Regions from separate parts of the Pseudoalteromonas sp. Xi13 genome, predicted to be linked through region 2. Evidence: predicted binding sites of a transcription regulator. Region 2 holds the regulator's gene; the other holds the start of a gene.
What was found. Region 2 encodes LexA, which represses DNA repair genes until DNA is damaged. Its sites were predicted from a motif close to TACTGTATNNNNATACAGTA; they were not measured.
Positions count from the first base shown of each region.

Region 1: a site for LexA is predicted at 1,489-1,508, ahead of EJ103_RS07355 (S24 family peptidase). Genes of this name have one in related genera too.

Region 1 covers NZ_CP034439.1:1,631,067-1,635,732, forward strand. Annotated here, with positions in the region: gene EJ103_RS07350 (methyl-accepting chemotaxis protein) at 1-1,372, shown strand, start outside; gene EJ103_RS07355 (S24 family peptidase) at 1,528-1,893, shown strand; gene EJ103_RS07360 (hypothetical protein) at 2,001-2,552, shown strand; gene EJ103_RS07365 (FAD-dependent thymidylate synthase) at 2,597-3,463, opposite strand; gene EJ103_RS07370 (hypothetical protein) at 3,475-3,657, opposite strand; gene EJ103_RS07375 (DUF3310 domain-containing protein) at 3,659-4,069, opposite strand; gene EJ103_RS07380 (helix-turn-helix transcriptional regulator) at 4,098-4,666, opposite strand, start outside.
Region 2 covers NZ_CP034439.1:3,480,487-3,485,152, reverse strand. Annotated here, with positions in the region: gene EJ103_RS15735 (hypothetical protein) at 1-715, opposite strand, end outside; gene EJ103_RS15740 (VOC family protein) at 1-24, shown strand, start outside; gene EJ103_RS15730 (Rho termination factor N-terminal domain-containing protein) at 859-1,113, opposite strand; gene EJ103_RS15725 (hypothetical protein) at 1,342-1,722, shown strand; gene EJ103_RS15720 (hotdog fold thioesterase) at 1,733-2,173, opposite strand; gene lexA (transcriptional repressor LexA) at 2,351-2,968, shown strand; gene coxB (cytochrome c oxidase subunit II) at 3,441-4,577, shown strand; gene ctaD (cytochrome c oxidase subunit I) at 4,577-4,666, shown strand, end outside.

The DNA of each region.
Region 1 (4,666 bases), 1.8 Mb from region 2:
AAATAGAATGAGGAAAATCAATCTGCATTACACCGAGTATGAAGAAGAGATGTCTCGTTACTCAAAAACACCTGAATCAAATATAATATTAAAAAAAGTAAAGGCTTTACATAATGAGATGTTATCTCAGCTCCCAGCTCTATATTCACTAGTAGACAACAAAAAAATAGAAAATTTTGTATCACTTCGGGAAGAGTCATTCATGCCTATAGCGAGAGAGTTGCGCCTTGCTTTAGATGAATTTTCAGACTTTCAAAGAGCTAGAGCAAATGAAAACGGTCTAGAGGCAAAAAGTACTTTTGTTTCATCCAAAAGACTTGTCGTCTTCAGTCTATTTTTGTCAGTTTTGGCTACGTTGGTTTTGGCATACATTTATACAAAAAGTTTAGTTCTACCCCTTCGTAGGGCCGTTGCCATAGCTGAAAAAATTGCAAGTGGTGATTTGACCCAGGAAATTATCGATCCTGCTAGGGACGAGGCCGCTGACTTATTAAGAGCTCTTGCTGAAATGCAAAATAAACTTAGAGATGCTCTATCGCGCATCGGAACTTCTTCAGAGCAATTAGCATCTACCTCTGAAGAGCTAAATGTTGTAACTGCTCACTCCTCAGATACAGTTGATAAGCAAAGCGACCAAATAAATATGGCTGCTAGTGCTGTTAGTCAACTTAGATCTGCAATTGAAGAGGTAGCTAAAACTGCATCATATACTAGTAACAGTGTCGAAGTAGCAAACAAGAAAACTGTAGCTGGAAAAGAAAAGATATTAGATACAATAAACTCAATTAAATTATTGAGGTCTGACATCAAAATATCTGGGCAAAGTGTACGCCAGTTAGTCAATAACATAAAAGATATATCAACCGTTTTAGAAGTAATACGTAGCATAGCTGAACAGACTAATTTATTGGCATTAAATGCAGCTATTGAGGCAGCAAGAGCTGGTGAAAATGGGCGTGGTTTCGCTGTGGTAGCTGATGAAGTCCGTGCACTTGCTTATAGAACCCAAGAGTCAACAAAAGACATAGAAAAGATGCTTAAGTCAGTGGATGAGGTTACAGTTAAAACTGAGAGCAGCATGAATAAAAGCAGCGAACTTAGCACGTCTAGCCTTAGAGTCGCGGAAGATGCCGGGGCTGCTTTTGAAGAGATTTTATTACTCGTAAATGACATTAATAGTCAAAGTGCAACGATTGCAAGTGCTGCGGAAGAGCAAGCCACTGTCGCTAAAGAAGTAGACACAAACTTAAATCTCATTAAAGTATTATCTTCGGAAACTTCAGAGGGCGCGGACCAGACATCTGCATCGAGTACTGAACTTGCAAAATTGGCGGATCGTTTAAACGAGCTTATACTCAGGTTTAAGCTTTAGAGGCTTATTATTGTTTGAGTACAGTATTTACTTTTAGCTCGTAAGTTAAGAACCTACATTTATATTAAAATGCCAAAATTATGAAATGAAGTACCAAAAGAATGGTTATACATTTATACTGTGTATATATACAGTATAAATTTGGTGCTTATACAATGCTAACAGAAAACGCCCAAGTTGGGCCTCAACTTACAGACTTAGAAAGCACGCTAGATTCAGCTTTTATCAAAGATTCTACGTTTATTGGCCGTGCCAGCGGTCGAAGCATGGAGGGCGTAGGAATATATGACGGTGATATATTAATTATCGATAGGGCACAAAACGTAAAGCATTATGATGTCATCGTAGCGTGCTACAACGGTTTATTCATATGCAAATTAGCGGATATGAAGAACAATCAGCTTGTGTCCGCTAGCCCAGATTATAAGCCAGTTAAAATCAAGGCAACCGACGAATATTGTGTAGAAGGGGTTGTTACGCAGTCGATAAGGATGCACAGGGGCAGTTCTAGGTTGGGGTAGCTCGAAATTTTATTGGATCGTATATTTTGTTGTAAAAGGGAATAGGCTTTAAACTTCGCAAAAAACTGTATACTGTAGTTTTATTTTATGTTCAGGTTTAAATATCTATGAGTAGTAGCGGTAGCTTATATTTCGTAATTGTTTGTTTGGTCTTGATTGCGGGGGTAATAATTGGTCAAGGCTTCGAGTTTAAAGTAGAGCTAAAAGATCTACTTACACTTGGCGCTACGCTCGGTACTTTATGGTATGCAAGTAATGGTCTAAAACATAATAGAAAAATTTATATGAGTTCAATAACGCCTGTGATTGAAAGGTTCATAGCGCTTGATGAGGACAAGTTTGCATATAAGTTTAGTCTCAAAAACTATGGTACTGGTTCTGCAATTAATTTTAAGTATACGGTTACGCGAGGCGAGCAGGAGCTCACAGTTAAAGTTCTTCAAGAGCAAATTTTAGCTATAGGTGGGTGGATTAAATTAGAAATTGGTTCTGAATTAGGTATTTCGGCAAATTCTTCCTTAAATATACTCAGCTTTTCAACGAAGAAAAAAGAGGTATATGACAGTATACTAATGCAATTACGTGAATACTCTTTGGAGCTTAGCTATTCGTCTATACAGGGCGATGAGTTTAAGAAAGAGTTTTCCTTAGTTCCGTAACAGGTAGTATGTGTGATGTGCCCGCAAAAAGCGGGCGTAATCTGTTAATCGATAACTACATGCCCCTTAATGAGCTGTCTATGCTGAATCCAACCACGGAAGTTACCTGACCAGCGAGCACCATCTACGTCAAAGTGCGTAACACCAATACGTTTAGCTTTGGCCTTCGTTAGCTTATGGTAATTAGGAATAGGTGTAGCTTGATGCTCGAAAGGGGAGGCATGAACACGGTCGCCCGAGGTCAATGACTCAAAGATACGCAGCGCCTTGTCTAGTGACATATCAAGCGTACGGTAGCTAACCTGCGCGCAGCACGAAACAGAAATGATAAGTAACTCTTGTAGCTCATACTTCTCACGCATTTCATCAGTGATGTATGGTAAGTGCCATTCCTGATAGCCTAGTTCATTAGGAACACTGTTATTTAAGGCCGTGCTTATTTGACGTGCGAGTTCACGTATCTCTGGTTGTGCGTCTTTGTGGTCGCGTAACCATAAGAAATTCGCCCACCCCGTCGATGTAACCACAACCTTCATTGTTTGGAAGGCCTCTAATATACGATTCGAGACTTGTTTGTGTAGCTTTACCTTTTCCATCCCCCAATGAAACATACATGCCGCTTTCGATGCACCTTTCCACAAAGCGCGTGCTAAGGATGACGGGAGGGTCTTTAAAGTCGTTTGGGCTTGCATACCACTCTGGTTCGCGCCCCAATGTATTGGCAACTCTGGCGTATTCCATACTTGCTGTCTCACTTTCTTTGTTGGTATAGCGCGCGAGCTTGCACTGTTTCGTGAAAAGACACGATGAGTCATAAGCTCAGCGTGAATGAATCTAGGGTACTCTAGTTCTGCTGTTGTAATACGTACGCCATTTGCGATTAAATCTGCAATAATCTTTACTGTTATCATATTTATTAGTGTTACTGTTTAAGCCAGTCGTTAAAATTTTCTACATGTATGAGTAAACGCCCATCTTGCGCTCTGCGCCAGTGCTTTTCCTCAAATAGCTGTCCACGCTTAATTTTGCTACGTAGGGCGGCAACGGTGTAACCCGTTGCCTTAGCCATAGCGTTAAGCGTTACCCACTCAACGTTAAAAGCCATATTAACCCCCATTTAGTAGTAGGTGTTCTGCGGCGATAGGGAACAGCTCAAGCTGTCTAGCACGCGCGATTAACATTTCGTAGTCACCCATAGAGGCAGATATAAGGGCAACTAAAAGCTCGAATTGTTCTCTTTCAAATTCTTCAGCCATTGCTGATAACATGCGAATCATGCAATAGCCAACGTCCTCAGATACAAAGTTGGGTCTGTATATAAGAGCGTTCTTAATGTAATAATTTCTTTTTCCGCGTTCCAAGTCGGTTGTGTCTTTCAGGCCATAGCGCCAAATGTATTTAAACGCGTTACCTGTTGCAAAATCCATATGCCTAATAAAGTGAATAGCCTCCACTGAACGGGTATTGTAGTGGGGCGATTTTTCTATAATGTCGTGTTGTTGTGCTGAGTCAGGCATTTAAATTCCTTTAGTACACACTCGTACTCTATCTAAATTTTCTCCCCCTAGCTTGCGGATTATATACAGACACGACTCTAAAAACGTCGTCTTTAGGGTCAACTAAATAGCGTCTTCCACCTTGCCAGAGTTGTTCCAAGATCTCCCAGCCTTCTTCGGTTTCTGATAGCTCACCAAACACAATTGGTTGTCCCTTCTTACGAAGGTAAACCACTCTGTCGCCAGCTCGTACGTTACCCTTTGGGTTAACGAGCAGCATTGACCCTTTTCTTAGGCCGAAGTCGTCGTAATCCACTTCTATGAAATACGACTCGTCGCATTCGAGTATGGTTTCTACAAGCACTGACGGGTTCGTTGGTTTACGACCCGACAATGTTGCTAATACCCGTAACGGCTTCTCGGGAACAGTGTCCGAGGAAGCACCGAAGTCAGATAGTTCTAGCCCTGTAAAAGCAGTGAACTTGGTCAAAAAGTCAGTGTTAAGCGGAATCGTCCCTCTCAGATATTGACTGAAAGCCGACTGGTTCATGCCCATAGCTTTTGCTGCTCTGGCCTGACTTAGCGCCGTAGCATCTTTATGGGATGACCATGCAAGCT
Region 2 (4,666 bases):
ATTTTGATTGACCAACACGTGTAAGTTTTTTTAGCCTAACGTTTTGTATTAATAAAATAATACCGCATAAACAAAATAGTACGCTGGTGGCTGCAAAACTGATGAGAAGCGGGTTGTTAAAATCTTCACGCTCGTCGTAATCCATTATGTGTAGCATCCAAAAAAAGTCGAATATGTGCCATAGTGTGCTGCGAACGGTGATAACTTTGCCGTTAATTGCATTTAAATACAGCGTAGTATTAAAGGTGTCGTTAAATTGTACTTGCCACACATTTGTTTTGTATCCCACCTCTCGAGTGCCTTGTTTTAAAAGCGTTGTGCTAATTGGCTTAGCATCGATGAGTAAATGCGCTTGTGCATTAGCGGTAATTTGTATTTTAGTCGGTGGCTGAAAAGGGCGGCCCGTTAAACCATTAAAGCTTTGCTGCTCGCCACTATTAATAACAGTAATAAGCGGGGTCGTTAAAAAGTGCTCAAACACTATTTGCGTGGGGTTAGGCACTTGCGCAGTAATATTATCGAGTGATGTGGGGTAGTCTGCTTGAGTAAATGGGTTTGTAAGTATGCGCTTAGCAAGGTGCTTACCGTGTACGTATTCAAGTGGTATCGCGCTCATTACTAAGCCGCCTAAAAGCCAAGCTAAAATTTGTAAGGCAAGTAAATAGCCTAGCCACTTATGTAGTTTTCGAGCGCGCTTAAATAGTTGTTTTCTCATTTTGTGCTTCTTATTATTTTTAGCGTTAGTGTATTACAGCAGCCCATGCTTTTACTGCGGCATTTTGTCGCAGTTATTCATAAGCTTACTCTAACTTTATAAAAATAATAAAAAGGAGCGGTAAAAAATCAGTGAGGCTGTGTTTAATGCTCACGTAAGGCATTTATTAGCCCTTGTTTGCTCATTTTTGAGCGGCCGCTAATGCCGAGCTCTTTAGCTTTATTGTACAGCTGCTTTTTAGTGCGCTGCTCATACTTTGAGGCTTTGCCGCCTTTAACTGCGGTTTTATGAGTATTGCTATTAGCAATGCGCGCGGCTTTTTGTTTGCTCATGCCTTCATCTCGAAGCGCATCGTACTGATCGTCGTTTTTAATTTGCGGGCCATGATCTGCCATAATTGTCCTCCTGAAGCGTTTAATTACACAGTGTGTGTATAACTTTCATACATAAACGGTAAAATTAAGCGTAACTAGCCTAACCCGTTTTATAAGGCAAATTAGATGCCAATGGCGTTTAAACAGGTATTTTCTATTAATAAAGCCATGTTTAGCGCTTAGTTGATTTGGTATAAAAGTAAAACTGCGTTAAAGTTTGCGATGAAACTATAAGAGGGTAAAAAGCAGACAATGTCGGAAATTCAATTTTTAAATGTAGATCTAGAGCTTGAGTCTAAACAAGATATTAGTGCCCTAGTGGCAGACTTAAAGAAAAACGCGATGGTTTTGCATTATGACAAAGACGAATATCGTCAATTGGCGCGTATTGAAGCCTCAGGTGATATAACCACGCCAGACAAAGCAATCAACCACTTATGTGAATTAATAGAGTCGTGTTCACGTAATGCGCTTAAGCAGTGGCTAAGCTGTTCGCGCAGAACGTTTGATATAGGCTTTGAGTCGGGCACGTCACCTAAGTGTTTTAACCAAGCTCTACATGCAGATACACTGCTACGTATATCTGCAATTGGCGCTGGTATGGAAATAACGATTTACCCTATCGAAAAGTAGCCATAGTTAATTATTTGCGCTCGACAACCGCTGCGGTCATTTTTGATACGCAGCAAAGCTCGCCGCGGCTATTGGTTATTTTTATTTCCCATACAGAACTGCGCTTACCAATATGAAATGCACGAGTAACGGCGGTTAAAGTGCCATTTCGAGAGGCCTTTAAGTGGCTGGCGCTAATTTCCTGTCCAACACAATAAAATTTTGTAAAGTCCACTACAAAGTTAGCGGCGTAGCTTGCTACGGTTTCAGCAAGTACCACATTTGCGCCACCATGTACCATACCAATAGGATTATGATGCTCAGGAATAGCAGGCATGGTAGCCACTAGGTAATCATCTCCTATTTCGGTTATTTCTATGCCCATGGTTTTCATCAGCGTGCCTTGGCCGTTTATTCCCTCATCTAACTGTTTGCAAAGCTCTAATGTGATGGGTTGATGCCAAATACTCATAATTACTCCTTTATATTGAAAGCAAATTTATAGCATTTTAAATACTGAACGTCTGTAATTACCTAAAATTTATCCAGGTGCGGTGTATTTAGCTATTTTAAAGCACAATTTAAATTTGCGATTTTTATTTAACTGTATATACTCACAGTTAAATGTACTGTATGGAAAACCAGTTGTATGCGACCATTAACTAAACGCCAAGCTCAAATACTCGAACTAATAAAAGTTTTTATTAAAGACACTGGTATGCCTCCTACACGTGCCGAAATTGCGCAAACACTCGGTTTTAAAAGTGCCAATGCCGCAGAAGAGCACTTAAAAGCGCTTGCCAAAAAAGGTGTTATTAAAATGAAACCAGGCGCAAGCCGTGGTATTCAATTGGTTGAAGAAGAGGAGCCTGAGCAACTAGGTCTACCATTAATAGGTAGAGTTGCAGCGGGTTCGCCTATTTTGGCGCAAGAGCATGTTGAGAGTCACTGTAAAATAGACCCACTTATGTTTAAACCAGCCGCCGACTTTTTACTGCGTGTTAACGGCATGAGTATGAAAGATATAGGTATTATGGATGGCGACTTACTTGCTGTACACCGTACTCAAACAGCAGAAAATGGCCAAGTTGTGGTTGCACGAGTAGATGAAGACGTAACCGTAAAACGCCTAGAAAAAGCAGGCCGAAAAGTATTATTACACGCCGAAAACGAAGAGTTTACGCCAATTGAAGTAGACCTTGAAAACGAGTCGTTTAATATTGAAGGGTTAGCCGTTGGCGTAATAAGAAATGCCGACTGGATGTAATTTTTAACTATTTTTAAGTAATATCTATAAATGCGCACTTTTTAGTGTGCATTTTTGTTTTAAAAACAGACCTTCCACCATCTCAAAACGCCCTAAAATTATTTAGGCTGTAAACTTTTTTTCACTCATACTTTTATCTTCCTAAGCGTGTTACATCCCTTAATTTTGCTCGTATCTTGGCTGTTAAATAACAATTTAATACGCCGTCATTTAGTCAATTTTAAAATATCACTTGATTGTTTTTTATACTAAAACTTGCTTGTTGTACGTTTTTTAGCTAATCATTAATGTGCTGGACTAACAATAACTCACAGCTTTTTAGTTATGAGAACACACAATATACACAAACCTTTTGTTGTCCTAGCGATACCAATCAAAAATAAGATTGGTAAAAAAATAAAAATAACGAATTGGCGTTTAAGCCGTATGCCTCTTCGCTTTGCATTCGCAATAGCATCAAAGGAGCCGTCACATGGGTAAACTGACCTCTACCTTGTGGCTTGTGTTGATTATGTTCCCGCAGCAAGTGCTGGCTAATAGCCAATACAATATGCGCAAGGGCGTAACCGATATAAGTAATAATGTATATCAGCTACACATGACCATATTTTTAATATGTTGTGTGATTGGGGTGATAGTGTTCGCAATAATGTTTTGGGCACTGATTCATCACCGTAAATCTAAAGGGGCAGTTCCTGCCCAATTTCATGAAAGTACCAAAGTAGAAATTCTTTGGACTGCCATTCCGTTTGTTATTTTAATTGCCATGGCAATCCCTGCCACTAAAACCCTCATTGCGATGGAAGATGCCAGTAAGGCTGACTTAACCATTAAAATTACAGGGTCACAGTGGAAGTGGCATTATGAATATATGGGCGAAGACGTAGAGTTTTACTCTATTTTATCTACCCCTCAAGACGAAATAGCCAACCTTGCTAATAAAAACCCTAATTATTTACTTGAGGTTGATAAACCTTTAGTACTGCCAATTAATCAAAAGGTGCGTTTTTTAATGACCTCTGATGATGTTATTCACTCTTGGTGGGTACCCGATTTTGCCGTTAAAAAAGATGCCAATCCGGGGTTTATCAACGAAACGTGGACCAACATCAACGAAGAAGGTATTTACCGAGGGCAGTGTGCAGAGCTGTGCGGTAAAGACCATGGTTTTATGCCCGTGGTGGTTGAAGCTAAATCGCAAGAGGACTTTAACGCATGGCTTGCAGATGCTAAGCAAGCTAAGCAAAAAGCCGCACTTGCTGATGCAGCATTGCTTGATAAAACAATTCCTAAAGAAGAGCTAATGACACTAGGTGAGCAAGTGTATATGGCAAGTTGCGCTGCGTGTCATCAACCTACAGGTATGGGGTTACCGGGCGTATTTCCTGCGCTAAAAGGCAGCCCCATTGTTTTGGGTGATATAAAAGATCACATTGATGTAGTGATTCATGGCCGACCAGGAACTGCAATGCAGGCATTTGCAAAGCAGCTCTCAATTAAACAACTTGCAGCGGTAATTACCTATAAACGTAATGCGTGGGGTAATGAAACGGGTGATGTCATCCAACCTAGTGAAATTCAGGCAGCACTTGATGCGGAGGCGAACTAATGAGTAGCATAGTAGAACAACCTAACGCCAATGATGCTCACCACGGCCATCACCCAGCCAAAGGTTTTAAACGTTGGTTATACACAACA